2 regions of the Paenibacillus sp. VTT E-133280 genome follow, and region 1 is predicted to be linked to the other one. Evidence: predicted binding sites of a transcription regulator. Region 1 holds the regulator's gene; the other holds the start of a gene.
The links. Region 1 encodes Rex, which represses fermentation and respiration genes when NADH is low (regulators of the CRP and FNR family bind a similar motif). Its sites were predicted from a motif close to TTGTGAAATATTTCACAA; they were not measured.

Region 2: nirB (nitrite reductase large subunit NirB) is a predicted target of Rex. The motif match lies at 1,153-1,170, and genes of this name have one in related genera.

Annotation. Positions count from the first base shown of each region.
Region 1 is NZ_NFUX01000052.1:7,262-14,846, forward strand. Features, by position in the region: gene dinG (ATP-dependent DNA helicase DinG) at 1-353, shown strand, start outside; gene CA600_RS20810 (redox-sensing transcriptional repressor Rex) at 485-1,138, shown strand; gene CA600_RS20815 (amidohydrolase) at 1,125-2,426, shown strand; gene CA600_RS20820 (cell wall elongation regulator TseB-like domain-containing protein) at 2,596-3,114, shown strand; gene CA600_RS20825 (hypothetical protein) at 3,520-4,062, shown strand; gene CA600_RS20830 (AAA family ATPase) at 4,055-5,557, shown strand; gene CA600_RS20835 (3-hydroxyacyl-CoA dehydrogenase family protein) at 5,691-6,563, shown strand; gene CA600_RS20840 (acetate/propionate family kinase) at 6,560-7,585, shown strand, end outside.
Region 2 is NZ_NFUX01000071.1:24,261-31,845, reverse strand. Features, by position in the region: gene ric (iron-sulfur cluster repair di-iron protein) at 1-202, shown strand, start outside; gene CA600_RS24925 (hypothetical protein) at 349-1,059, shown strand; gene nirB (nitrite reductase large subunit NirB) at 1,277-3,700, shown strand; gene CA600_RS24915 (nitrite reductase (NAD(P)H) small subunit) at 3,733-4,053, shown strand; gene CA600_RS24910 (formate/nitrite transporter family protein) at 4,106-4,897, shown strand; gene CA600_RS24905 (Crp/Fnr family transcriptional regulator) at 5,081-5,806, opposite strand; gene CA600_RS24900 (glycoside hydrolase family 65 protein) at 6,225-7,585, shown strand, end outside.

The DNA.
Region 1 (7,585 bases):
TTGATATTCCGGGTGAAGCATTAACATGCTTGGCCATCGTGAGGCTCCCGTTTCAACCGCCAAACCATCCCCTAGCGGAAGCGAAGTCTGAGTTATTACAAGCCCAGAAAAAGAATCCGTTCATGAAGTTGTCTGTTCCTCAGGCGGTTATTCGCTTTAAGCAAGGATTTGGAAGGCTGGTGCGGACAGCGCAAGATCGGGGTATTGTTATTGTGTATGACACCAGGGTGATCGAATCTCACTATGGGAAATATTTCCTCTATTCGTTGCCTGGCCCAAAAATGGAGCATATGCTTACGGATCAAATGGTTCCTCGTATAGCGGAGTGGTTGGAAGACGGAGGCGTTTCTTAAAAAGAACGTCATCGATCATATTAATCACTCTACAATGAAGGGCGGTATAAGAATACCGCTCTTCATTGAGACGAGGTACACGAATTAGTATAAGGTTAGTAAAGAATATTACTTACATTAGGAGGTAAATTATGAAATCGGAAAAAATATCAGAAGCCGTTGTTCGCAGACTTCCTGTGTACTTACGTTTCCTAAATGATCTACAGAAACGTGAAATATTAACCGTTTCCTCTCAAGAGCTAGGACAGAAACTTGATTTGAATCCCGCTCAAATTCGCAAAGATTTAGCTTATTTTGGAGATTTCGGCAGAAAAGGTATCGGGTATGACGTAACTTATCTTATTGAGAAAATCCGTCATATTCTGAAGCTGGATCAACAACTGAATGTGGCTTTAGTGGGTGCCGGTAACCTTGGACATGCATTATCTAATTATAATGCTTATTTGAAAGATACTATGAAGATTACCGCTATATTTGATTCCTATGCGCCTAAGGTAGGGCGGAAAATCAACTCACTTACCGTTCAACCGATGGAGGAGCTTGGTCAGACGGTTCGTGAGCAAGGTATTCGAATTGGGATAATTACAGTACCTGATTCAGAAGCGCAGAATGTAGCGGATATTCTCATTGAGTCTGGCATTGAGGCGATTTTAAATTTTGCACCAGTGATTCTAAAAACACCATCGAATATCCGGGTTCATGCTGCTGATTTTACAACAGATTTGCAAAGCCTTGCTTATTATTTGAAGGATGGAAAGGAAGAAAGCAGAAATGAAGAGCAATAAAACGATTATCAAGGGCGGGCGTTTTCTTACTCCGGGAACGGATGAGCCGGTTCTTAGTGGATATATGACTATTGAAGATGATTTGATCACTTACATAGGAAAAGAAGAGCCTTTAATAGAAGACGATGTGCAAGTTGTTGATGGCAGTCGTCTGTTGTTTATGCCAGGTCTGGTAAACACGCATGGCCATGCCGCAATGTCATTGCTTCGTGGTTATGGAGATGACTTAGCGCTTCAGGTGTGGCTTCAGGAGAAGATGTGGCCGATGGAAGAGAAGTTCACCGGAGAAGATGTATACTGGGGAACCTCCTTGTCTGTACTTGAAATGCTGAAAGGTGGCACTACAACCTTCCTGGATATGTATGATCATATGGACCGAGTAGCGGAGGTCGTCGAATTATCAGGTATTCGTTCCGTACTAATGAGAGGCGTAATCGGTCTATGTCCAGAAGAAGTACAAAATCAGAAGCTTGCGGAAGCGGTTTCTTTTGCGCGTAACTGGCATGGTAAGGCTGAAGGTAGAATTACGACAATGATCTCGCCACATGCCCCATATACATGCCCACCAGACTTCTTTGTTAAGTTTGTGCAGGCGGCTCATGATTTGAATTTACCGATGCATACCCATATGTCCGAAACGAAACGCGAAGTGGAGCAGAATGTGGTGGATTACGGACTGCGGCCAGTAGCGCATTTAGAGAAGCTTGGAATGTTCACACGTCCGTCTATAATCGCTCATGGTGTTCATTTGAATGATGAAGAGATCGAGATACTGGCTCGTCATGATGTAGGTGTATCCCATAACCCTGGAAGCAATCTTAAGCTGGCTAGTGGAGTTGCTCGAGTTACGGATCTTCTAAAGGCCGGAGTGAAGGTGTCACTGGGTACAGATGGAGCGGCAAGTAATAATAATTTGGATATGTTTGAAGAAATGCGTCTTGCAGCACTCATCCATAAAGGTGTAAGTGGTGATCCTACGGCTGTTCCGGCTCCGGAAGCTCTACGTATGGCTACGGAGTATGGCGCGAAGTCTATCTTTTTAAATGATGTGGGTAGACTCGCTGTAGGTATGAAAGCTGACTTTATTGCTATTGATATAGACCAGCCGCATTTGCTCCCACACACAGATCTGTTGTCTCACGCTGTTTATTCTGCCAGTGCCAAGGATGTTGAGCATGTATGGGTGAATGGTAAACAGGTTGTTAAACATGGACAATGTGTAACGCTAGATGAGGAAGCCATCCGTCGTAAGGCGCAAGAAGCCTTTGATGGACTGCTTAAACGATAGTCTAAGATCATAACAAATAACTGAAAGGCTGTGACTTTCTGCTATTGCAAAGTTACAGCCTTTTGTGTTTCTGATCATTAGATCATTGAACGAGATATGAAACTTTGGATAAACACACGGGTGTGTTATATAATCAAAAAAGATATATTACTAGAAAGGGAGCTGTACCTTGAAGAAAAGGAAAAAATGGATCCTCCTGGGGTCAGTTCTGATTCTGCTCCTTCTGTTCGGACTCATCCAGTTCTATGCTTATATTATGAAAGATCAATGGAACGAGCGAGATATCGCTAAGGATGTCGCCAAAACCAGCGCGGGTCTAACAGAGGTAACTAAAGCACAGAAATCCGTGTGGGATGAAAATGCAGTCTACTGGGTCTTAACAGGGAAGAATGAATCCGGGACCGAGTTGATGGTTTGGGTACGCTTTACTGTAGATGGGAAGTTTGCCGAAGGCGCCGACGCAGTATTCGCCGAGGAACTAAGTAAAGGGACCTCTGAAGAAAAAATGCGTAGTCTTATAAAAGCCGATCTCCCGGATATTAGCATTGAACGGTTGTTACCGGGGGTGTATAACGGAGAGTATGCTTGGCAGCTTTTTTATAAACAAAGCGGTCGGTATTATTATCAATTTTATCGGTTCTCAGATGGGGCTCGAATGGGTGAAGGATACAGTTTACCTAGCCGCTAAGTTAAACAAAATTACTTTAGGAGAAACAAGCGGACTATTTATGGTTCGCTTGTTTTTATATAAAATATTAGATTGATACACTAAAAGTATACGTAATGTGATATACTATAAGAGTAGTTTTTATATATTGTCGTCAAAGCCGCATACGAAAATAGGCCTGTTAATTAGAGATAAAGGCCTGTTTTTGTCGAAATAAATCAATATTTTTGATGAAATGGAAATATTTTAAAAATAAAATTTTAAATATATTCACACTTTTTATCATTTTCGTATATACACCTGTGATATACTACTGTTTGTAATTAGAAGAGTAGTAGTAGAACGTTAGGCTCTGATGAGCATTAACGGCTGTGATTTTGGATCATCCTGTTTATCGTTTTGTCATCTTTGAGAGGAGGACGTTTCTTGAAATTACGTCTTGTACCTGTACTGATAACGTCTCTACTGTCCGCTACGCTATTATTCGGAGGATTCTTTTTATATCGTCAGTTTGCTTTACAGGAACCACTCCAAAAGATAGTGTCAGGCTATGAAGGAGTGAATACTTCACATATTAGTATTAACCGTGATGAGGTCACTTTGAAACTTGAATTACAGCCGGGCACGAATTTACGTGATCTGGTATCGTATGTTTCCAAAGAAGGAAAATCAGTGATTGAGGGACGTAAACTTAAACTGGATGTGGAGCAAAACTCCAGTGAATTATTGGATAATTACTGGGATAAAGCGTTGTTCTCTGTAGCTGAAGCGATGGAGAGCCGTAAATATACTCTTATACCTGCTGAACTTGATAGATTGAAAGAGCAGAATACCGACTATAAAGATGTGATAGCAACAACTGAAATCGACGACACAAACGTGTATGTAAGCTTGAGCAACGGGAAAGAAAGCAAATTTATAATTTTACCACGCAAACCTGCGACCTTGGGGGTATGGAATAATGCCTAAATACCTTAAAGAAATTTTAATCGGATTTATTCCTGTACTGTTTATTTTCATGGCTTTTTTAGGTATTAATATATTCCCTATAGTTATAGCAGCTGGGATGCTTACTGCACTACTTATCATTGCTCATTTACGTGGCGGGCTTACGGTGAACGCCGGTGCTGGAAAGAAACGCAAGAAGGAAGGACCTTCAAAACTCACTTTTGAAGAAATTGGTGGGCAAGACAATGCAAAGCAGGAGCTCCGTGAAGCACTCGATTTCTTGATCCGGCATGAGGAAATCAGTAAATTTGGGATTCGTCCTTTGAAAGGGATTCTGCTTACAGGCCCTCCAGGAACAGGTAAGACCCTTATGGCTAGAGCGGCAGCCCATTATACAAACTCAGTATTCGTAGCTGCATCAGGCAGTGAATTTGTGGAAATGTATGTGGGTGTCGGTGCTGGCCGTATTCGTGATTTGTTTAAGGATGCACGTACCCGTGCCGCTAAAGAGAACAAGCAAAGCGCTATTATTTTCATAGACGAAATTGATGTAATTGGCGGTAAGCGTGAAGGTGGGCAGCAGCGTGAATATGATCAGACCTTAAATCAGCTGCTGACTGAAATGGATGGTATTTATAATAATGAGACACCGCGTATTCTGTTGGTAGCTGCAACGAACCGCAAAGAGATGCTGGATTCGGCATTGCTACGTCCTGGACGGTTTGATCGTCATATTCAAGTGGACATGCCTGACAAGAAGGGCCGCAAATCGATTCTGGAATTGCATGCTAAGAATAAACCTCTTCATGAAGAAGTGAGTCTCGATAAAATCGCAGAAGAAGCCTATGGCTTTTCCGGTGCTCAGCTTGAAAGTGTCATGAATGAGGCTGCGATTTATATGATGCGTGAGGACTTGACGAAAGTTGAGCAGCGGCATCTGTCGATGGCAATTGACAAGGTAATGATGGGTGAAAAAACGGATCGAGAAACCAATCACGAAGAGAAAAAGCGGGTCGCCATTCATGAATTGGGACATGCCATTATGGCAGAGCTCCTGCGTCCCGGAAGCGTCAGTCAGGTTACATTGACTCCACGTGGGCAAGCCCTTGGTTATGTTCGGCATAATCCTCAGCAAGAGCAGTATTTGTACACCAAAGATTATTTGGAAGATCAGATTATGATTGCACTTGGTGGAGCGGCGGCTGAAGAGATGTATTATGGCGGACGAAGCACAGGTTCGCGGGGTGACTTTGATCAGGCGCTGAATATTGTGGAAACGATGATGAAGTCAGGTTTAACTTCGCTGGGTATCGCCAAGCTGGAAATGGTTACCACTGAAGAGCTTATGAAGGAAAATAGTAAGATATTGGATGAATTGATGGTTCGTACTCATGAGCACCTTGAAAAGCAACGAAATGTATTTGATTACTCTCTTGACATTTTAATGAAGGAAGAAGTACTCTCTGGAGAGCAATTTCGATGTCAATTTCGTGACAGCGTCCTTTTACCAGCATAAATATTTATGCTGGTTATTTTTTTTTACTTTTCAGGCATGCTAAGATATCATTATATGTCGGGCTTTATAAATTTTTGCGACAGACAAGGTACAATACAAAAGTATAGATACCTGAAAGGATGGAGACTTTTTTATGAATTTCAAAAAAATAGGTGTCATCGGCGGTGGCACAATGGGACAAGGTATTGCTGAAATGTTAGCAGCCAAAGGCCTGGATGTATTGCTGGTGGAGAAAACCGCAGAGAAACTGGACTACTCTTACGAAATGATCGAGACAAGTCTAGATAAGCAACTGGAGAAATGGGCGATCACTCAAGCTGAGAAGAAGTTGATTCTTAGCCGCATTCAAAAAGTGACACATTTCGCGGAGCTTAGCTCTTGTGACATGGTTATCGAAACAATCGTTGAGGATTTGGAAGAAAAGAAAAAGATTTTGAATCAACTGGATCAAGTATGTCCAAACCACATTATTCTTGCCAGCAATACGTCAACACTTAGCTTGACTGAACTTGCAAGTTCTACAATGTATCCGGAACGCGTTATCGGTATGCATTTCATATATCCTGTAGCTAAAGTAGATCTTGTTGAAATTGTACGCGGTCTGAAAACCTCAGATGCTACTTTTGAAGATACAAAAGCCTTTGTTGATGAGATTGTTGAGAAAAAAGGTGTAATGATTTATGAATCCCCAGGATTTGTAACATCACGCCTCATTTGCTTGTTCATCAATGAAGCTATGCATGTGCTGCAAGAAGGCGTTGCCTCTGCACAGGATATTGACGATGCTATGCGTATTGGTTATCAATTCCAATATGGACCGCTTGAAATGGCTGACAGATTCGGCCTGGATTCGGTACTTGCTGCACTCGAAAATATGTTCCGTGAATACGGAGAACTGAAATACCGTCCTTCTACTATTCTTAAAAAGATGGTACGTGCAGGACAACTGGGTATGAAATCAGGAGAAGGCTTCTTCAAGTACGACAAGGATGGTGACCGTGTATGAATATTCTAGTTATTAACTCAGGTAGTTCTTCATTGAAATATCAGCTGTATAACATGACTGATGAATCGGTTTTGGCTAAAGGTCTGGTTGAACGTATTGGAATGGATTCCTCCATTCTGAATCATAAACCGACTGGCAAAGCGGAAGTGACAGAAGTAAGCGAAATTCTGGAACATAATACTGCAATCCGTAAAGTCATTGCCTGTCTTACAGACAAAGAGCATGGTGTTATTGAATCCATTAAAGAAATTGATGCTGTAGGTCACCGTGTAGTGCATGGTGGTGAGTTCTTCAAGGCCTCCGCTCTTGTGGATGCTGACGCAAAAACGAAAATTCGTCAATTGTTTGACCTTGCACCACTGCATAACCCGGCAGCAATGATGGGGATTACGGCTTCTGAAGTAAATATGCCGGGTGTACCGCAGGTTGTTGTATTCGATACTGCATTCCACCAAACTATGCCTGAAAAAGCTTATATGTACGCTATTCCTAGAGTACTGTACAATAAATATAAAGTTCGTCGTTATGGCGCACACGGTACATCACACGACTTCGTAAGCAAGGCTGCTGCGGAGTACTTGGAGCGTCCGCTGGAAGATCTGAAGATCATTACTTGTCATATTGGTAACGGCGGTAGTGTAACTGCAGTTCAAGGTGGAGTGTCCGTGGATACTTCCATGGGTATGACCCCTCTGGAAGGTTTGATGATGGGTACTCGTAGTGGTGATCTTGACCCAGCAATTGTCCCTTACGTGATGAACAAGGAAGAATTGTCCGTAGGTGAAGTGAACTCCATGTTGAATAAACATAGTGGTCTCTTAGCCATTTCGGGCGTAAGCAGTGACATGCGTGATATTATTGATGGTATGGAAAAAGGTGAGCCTAATTCCACGCTAGCTTTTGAAATGTATGAGTACCGCTTGCGCAAGTATATCGGTTCATATACGGCTGCGATGAACGGTGTAGATGCGATCATATTTACTGCCGGTGTTGGTGAAAATGCTTCATTGCTTCGTGAGAAA
Region 2 (7,585 bases), on a different contig from region 1:
GTCATTGTCTGAGCTGGAGAGTGAGCATGATGGTGCGGGCGATATTTTGAGAAAAATACGTAGTGTTACAGATGATTTCACTCCACCGGCGCATGCTTGCACGACCTATCGATTGACATATGCCCGGCTGGAAGAGCTGGAGAGTATGACTTTTGAACACGTACATTTGGAGAATAATATATTGTTCCCTAGGTTTCAGTGAAGATGAATAGTGTTCTAAAGAGTCCCTTAGGGGGCTTTTTTATTTGAGAACATGGCTTGTTTAAGTTATCCTTAAAAAGACAGTATACATAACTTTACAAGCCTGAGACGCTATATGGTCATTAGGCGGGACAAGGCGGTGTCAGGATGCCCATACGATCTTTGTGGAAATTGATGCTAGGTTTAGTCATCGGATTCACAATAGGTGGATGCTCTACTAACAATGACGGCAATAGTAATGCTAATAATGGTGCGGCAGGATTAGAGGGACCGACAATATCGATAAGGGTTGGAGATAATGAACTGCTTACTAAACCATCGGACAGGTTACTTAGCGGGAGTTATAGAAATGGAATATCGCTCATGGAGCTCCTGAAAGGTAGTAATATTGCCACATTTGCTGAGGATAACTCAAGCATTCTTTCGGTAAAGGATTTTTCGCTAGAGTCGGGATTGGTTTGGGAGCTTCAGATGGGCGGTCAAATCATTGGGAATGCGGATTGGAATAATACTGTAGGGTATGATTCACAGCTAGTCTTCACCGCGAAGTCGAAGGATCATCAAGCACCACTTCAAACAGTAAGGCTGACCTTGAACGGTGGAAGTGTAGAAGTAGACCTGCATCATACGTATATTATGTTATTTAAAGAAGATTTAACCGTAAGAGATTTGCTCAAAAGCTGTAGTAGGGTACAATTGGCGGATGATAATAAAAAGGTGCTTTCCGTCAATGATTATACCCCTCTAAGTAATGAAGAATGGAAGCTGAAGGTGAACGGAAAACAACTACTCGATGATGGAATGGATATGAAGCTCAGGGCTCAAGATGAATTGGAGATTTTATTGACTTTACGCTAAAAATCGTACATTAAGCCAGATTAACGGTTGTTCAGAATCGTTAATCTGGCTTTTTATGTGGAAAAGATATCTAACAATTATCAGCACACTAAAGTGTGAAAATATTCACAATTAAAGTGACTGCAATCACAATGATGACTTGAATTTGAAACGTATAATTCCAATATGTAGAAGAGAGATTGATCAGGTATTCATAAGCTTGAGGAGGCACCTAACCATGACAACGATAAGAGAAAAACTAGTATTAGTCGGCAACGGTATGGCAGGCATAGGTACGATTGAGCAGATATTGAAGCTGGGTGGAGCTTATGACATTACGGTTTTTGGAAGTGAACCTCATCCCAATTACAATCGGATCATGTTGTCTTATGTTCTTGAAGGAAGTAAGACCCTTAATGATATCATCCTAAACGACTGGAATTGGTATGAAGACAATAATATAACTCTACACACGGGAACAACGGTGACACGAATTGATGAAGGCTCGAAGCAAGTGGTTACGGATAACGGGAAGATAGTCCCCTATGACAAGGTAATTATTGCGACAGGTTCGAATTCGTTTATTCTACCTGTAACTGGCAGTGATAAAGAGGGCGTTGTAGGATTCCGGGATATTTCAGACTGTGATGCGATGCTGTCAGCGGCCAAGCAATACAGCAAAGCAGCTGTTATCGGCGGGGGGTTACTTGGGCTGGAAGCGGCAAAAGGTCTTGTGAACCTAGGCATGGACGTTACCGTAGTTCATTTGATGGAAGATCTGATGGAGCGTCAGCTTGATCGGAATGCCTCCTCGATGCTTCAAGCTGAGCTGGAGCGTCAAGGTGTGAAATTTGCTATGGGCAAACAAACGGTGGAATTGACCGGGGAACAGAGAGTTAGTGGATTGCGCTTCAGCGATGGCAGTATGCTTACAGCGGATTTTGTGGTAATGGCTGTTGGAATCAAACCGAACGTGACGTTGGCAAAAGAAAGCGGAATCTCCGTAAATCGTGGGATCGTGGTGGATGATCATTTGCAAACCTCGATGCAGAATGTTTATTCCATCGGCGAATGTGCCGAGCATCGCGGTATGTGTTACGGGCTGGTGGCTCCATTATTTGAACAAGGCATGGTTCTAGCTAAACATTTATGTGGTAGCAATACCAAGCCTTATGAAGGTTCGATTGTCTCCACGAAGCTTAAAATATCTGGGGTGGATGTATTTTCAGCGGGTGAGTTTTTGGATTCCTCTGATCACACGGTGATCTCAAACAAAGATGAATGGAAGAGAACCTATAAGAAAATTCTGCTCAAAAATAATGTGATTGTCGGTGCAGTATTGTTCGGTGATGTGACGGAGTCCGCCAATTTGCAAAAGCTAGTAAAACAAAGCGCGATAATGACCGATGAAATTTATACAGAAGTCATGGGAACGGGCTGCTGCGGTGGCGGAGCAAAGAAGAGTACATCCGTAGAAGCTATGGCGGACGAAGAAATTGTCTGCGGCTGTAACGGTGTAACTAAAAAAGCGATCGTAGATGCTGTTACTGAACATGGTTTTACTACTGTGGATGAGATCAAAGCATGTACTGGCGCTACTCGCTCTTGTGGTGGTTGCAAACCCGTAGTAGAACAAATCCTGCAATTTGTCTTAGGTGACAGTTTCCAGCAAGCTGCTAAGCAAGGTATTTGTGGGTGCACAACGCTTAACCGTGATGAAATTGTTGCTGAAATCACAGCTAAAGGTCTTAAAACAACAAAAGAGGTCATGAATGTACTCGGATGGAAACAAGAGGAAGGCTGCTCCAAGTGTCGTCCGGCAATTAACTATTATCTAGGAATGATGAACCCTGATACCCATCAGGATGAGAAAGAATCCCGATTTGTAAATGAAAGAATGGGTGCAAATATTCAAAAAGATGGAACCTACACCGTGATACCACGCATGTATGGTGGGGTAACAACACCGGAGGATTTGAAGAAAATCGCCGATGTCTCCCTTAAATATGACGTGAAAGTTGTGAAGGTGACTGGTGGGCAACGCCTGGATCTGATCGGGGTGAAAAAAGAGGATCTGCCGAAAGTATGGGAAGAGCTCGATATGCCATCAGGTTATGGTTATGCCAAATCGCTACGTACGGTTAAGACTTGTGTGGGTTCGCAGTTCTGCCGTTTCGGCACACAGGATTCGCTGGCAATGGGCGCGCTCATAGAACGTAAGTATGAACGTCTTGATTTTCCCGCCAAGTTTAAAATAGCTGTCAACGGCTGTCCACGTAACTGTGCGGAATCCTGCACGAAGGATATTGGCATCGTCGGTAATGATGGTGGTTGGGAAGTGTTTATCGGTGGTAACGGTGGGATCAAGCCAAGGATCGCTGACTCTTTCTGCAAAATTAAGACCGATGATGAGTTGATCGAGGTGTGCTCCGCTGTGATGCAATATTACCGTGAGACCGGCAATTATTTGGAAAGAACCTCCGAGTGGGTTGAGCGTATGGGACTTGAGCAGATTCAAACGGTCATTTTGGATAATGAAGATAACCGCAAAGAGCTGGCAGCACGGATTGACTTTGCTCTCACTCAGGTTACGGATCCTTGGAAAAAAATGCTCAATGACAGCAGCACTCGTACTGCGCTTTTTGAAGAAACAAGAGTCTAGCGGATATAACGCACACAGAAGGGGAGAGAGCAATGAATAAGACCACACAAACGTATGCAATAGGATCAGTACAGGATCTCCTGTTACAGATTGGCCGGGTAGTTGTGGCTGGAAATGTGGAACTGGCTGTATTTCGTACCTCTGACGGAGCGATTTATGCGCTTGAGAATCGGAGTCCTCATCCAAAAGGGGGGCCGCTTGCTGAAGGGATCGTTTCGGGTCACTTTCTTTATGATCCGCTGTATGATTGGAAAATAGATCTTCGCACGGGTGAAGTTCAGGCACCGGATCAAGGTATCGTTGTGACTTATCCAGTCTCCCTTGCCGGAGACATTGTGACAGTGAGCTTGTAGACACCGAAGCTTGTAGTAAAGGATGAAATAGAAAATGGTGGGGTGGAGTATTATGTTTACTCAAAGTGTGGAGAACATTGTCGAGGCGGCAGTCAGTAAGCGAGACCAAATGAATGAAAGTTTACCAAGATATTTTCTGGCAGCCCTTTTGGCAGGGGCATATGTAGGCATTGGGATTATCCTTATTTTCTCGCTGGGAGCGCCTCTAGCGGCTGCCAAATCGCCTTTCCAACCCCTTATTATGGGTGCATCCTTCGGTATTGCCTTGACTCTTGTTGTGTTTGCAGGCTCAGAGCTGTTTACCGGAAATAATATGTTCTTTACGGTTAGTACACTAGCTGGTAGAACAAGTATCTGGGATACTGTCAAGAACTGGGTGCTTGTGTTTGTAGGGAATGTGGTAGGGGCAGTGATTTTAGCACTTTTGATTCGAGGAACTGGACTATTCAGTGCGGCTCCCCCAGAGCATCTGATCTTTGCGGCTGCAGCCAAGAAAATGAGCCTTCCGTTTTCAGAGCTTTTTTTCCGAGGGATTCTATGTAACTGGCTGGTCTGTCTAGCACTATGGATGGCCTCGCGCGCCAAAAGTGAAACGGCCAAGCTGGTTCTAATCTGGTGGTGTTTATTTGCCTTTATTGCGAGTGGCTATGAGCACAGTGTGGCTAATATGACGCTGCTGAGTGTTGCTGTGCTGCTCCCGAATCACCCGGACACCGTTACAATTGCCGGATGGATACACAATATGATACCCGTTACGTTAGGAAATATAATTGGCGGTGGCGTATTCGTCGGTATGGCCTACTGGATGATTTCTCCCGTGCGTGGTGCTCAGACCAAATGTTAAGTTAAGAGCATATTTATGATTAAGAGCTGACCCGATTCGGGATCAGTTCTTTTTTCATCATTATGCTATAAAAAAAGACGCCCTCGCTAGGCGTCTTCGACCACTCTATTTTATAATGTGCAGAATAATTGGGTCATATATGTTTCATTGAGGAGAATAGAGGGTATATTATAAGACAGAAATTTAGATCCGGCAGATTTCGTTAGGACACATTTCGCAGTGGCAAATTTCCTGCAGCATGCCCAGATCCTTGATGACAATCATACCGTTCTCGTACTCAACCGCATCTTTTTTACGCAAGTCGCTCAACATCCGGTTCACACTCTCACGAGTAGCGCCGATCATGTTGGACAAATCTGTATGCGTAATTTTTTTGTTGATGAGGATATTCTCACCATCGCTGCTCTTCTCACCATAGGTGTTGCCGAGGCGAATGAGAGTGGAGCAAAGTGCGCCTGGTTTGCCGTACATCATCAGATCACGGAATTTCGTTTGAGTTAGACGGTGATGAATGCCCATCCATTTCATAAAGTCGATCGCAAAATCACAATGTTGGCAAATGAGAATTTCTAAATCCTTTTGCTCGATAACGCCAACTTCACTTTCTTCAATCACTTCTGCAGTAAAGCTGTGCTTGGTGCTGAAGAATGGGTCCGCTTGACCTACCATATCGCCGGCTTGGTACATATAAAGAATAAGTTCCTTACCTTCATCCGTTGATTTAGTTAATTTCACACGTCCACGTTTGATATAAAACAATTTATCCGAGTAGTCGCCTTCCCAGAAAAGATGTGAACCCTCTGGAACAACGCGTTCTTTCATCGTAACAAGAAGTCTGTTGAAATTCTGTTCGGAGAAACAGTTTGTATTTCCGTGGGCTTCGATGACATTGTAATGTTCTTTTAGCATAATCGACATCCCCTTTATTCCCTCAGTTTTTCAGTAAATTTTAAATTAATTATACCTCTAAAATCTTTGATTTGGTTAAGAAAAACCATTTAAAAGTGTCGAATTTTCAACATTGTGATTATTTTCACTTCAAAAGTGCAAGATGTAATATGATTTTTAACTAAAAAGGAGTAAGAAGTATATGTTCTTTATATATCAGCAGTGGCAATCCATTATTCTCAAATAATGGGTCTGTCACTGTTTATTTTGTTCTTATTAGATTCTACATAGTATACTGCAAAAATTCATGATATAGAAATCCATTCGATTTCAATTCCGTATAAATGCACATATCTTCATTAAGGTCAGACATTGGCGCAACGGGTATGGAACGATATCCTGAGAATGGAGCAAAAACCAGGAGAAGGGGAAATCATACATGGCTAAAGTGGCTGACAAATATCTTAAGGTAGATCCTTGGGCAATTATTGAAGAGGGCTTTGATCCAGAACGAAATCGGACCTCGGAATCTATTTTTTCGCTGGGAAATGAGTATATGGGTGTGCGGGGGTATGCTGAGGAAGGTTACTCTGGGGATTCCCTGCAAGGCAGTTATTTCAATGGGCTAAATGAACAATTGGACATTGGCAATCATTATAAAGGGATTATTCGCTCGCTGAGATATATGGTGAATGCGGTGGACTGGCTGTATACGCGGATCACTGTAAATGGTGAACAGCTCGATCTGGCAAAAAGTAAAATATCGGAATATGTACGCAAACTGGATCTTCGTAGTGGGACCTATCGGCGGGAGCTACTCTGGCACCTAGATGATGGGAAAATCTTAAAAGTTGTCTTTACTCGTTTGGTAAGTATGACGATGTCTCATCTGGGACTACAGCGGGTGGAATTTGAGCCCCTTAATTTCTCGGGCAGCGTGGACATTTGTGCAGGTCTTGATTTCAGCATTATCCATGAGGAACGCGGCGAATGTATGTGGAGTAGTCTCCGCAGTGGAGAACAAGGATCTGCCACAGCTATTATGGCGAGAACAGTGAATACAGCTAACAAACTATTCTCAAGCTTTTCGTTACAATCTTCACAGCCGCTTCAGCTTACGCGAGTTGAACATGATAAATTTATTGGACAAAGCTTTACTATGGATCTTGCTCAGGGAGAAGCGGCCCATTTTACAAAGCTGGTTATCAACTGTTCGGATAGTGAATCTGCCCATACAGCTGAAGAGCTGTGGAGCAAAGGGCTAGCTCTTGCTGAAAGTGCAAGCCAATTGAGTGATACTCAAATATTCGCGGATCAGACAGCATATTGGAATGGGATCTGGGAGACAAGTGATATTCGGATCGAGGGCGATCCTGAAAATCAGCAGGGCATTCGGTTTTGCATTTTCCAGCTTTATCAGACTTATCATGGGGATCATCCAGGGTTCAACATCGGCGCTAAGGGATTGACGGGAGAAGTGTATCGTGGTTTGGCATTTTGGGATACAGAGTCGTATTGCTTACCATTCTATATGTTTAATAATCCTAAGGCCGCCCGGAGCTTGCTGGACTTTAGATATAAGACATTACCTCAGGCTATGCAACGTGCTAAAGATGTTGATTGCGAGGGAGCTTGCTACCCTATTGCTACTATAGACGGAACAGAAAGCTGTGATCTCTGGCAGCATTCGAATCTTCAGCTTCATGTAGGGACTGCTATTTCCTATGGTATCTGGCATTATGTCAAAAATACTGGGGATAAAGAATTCCTGCATAGTAAAGGCGCTGAAATGCTGATCCA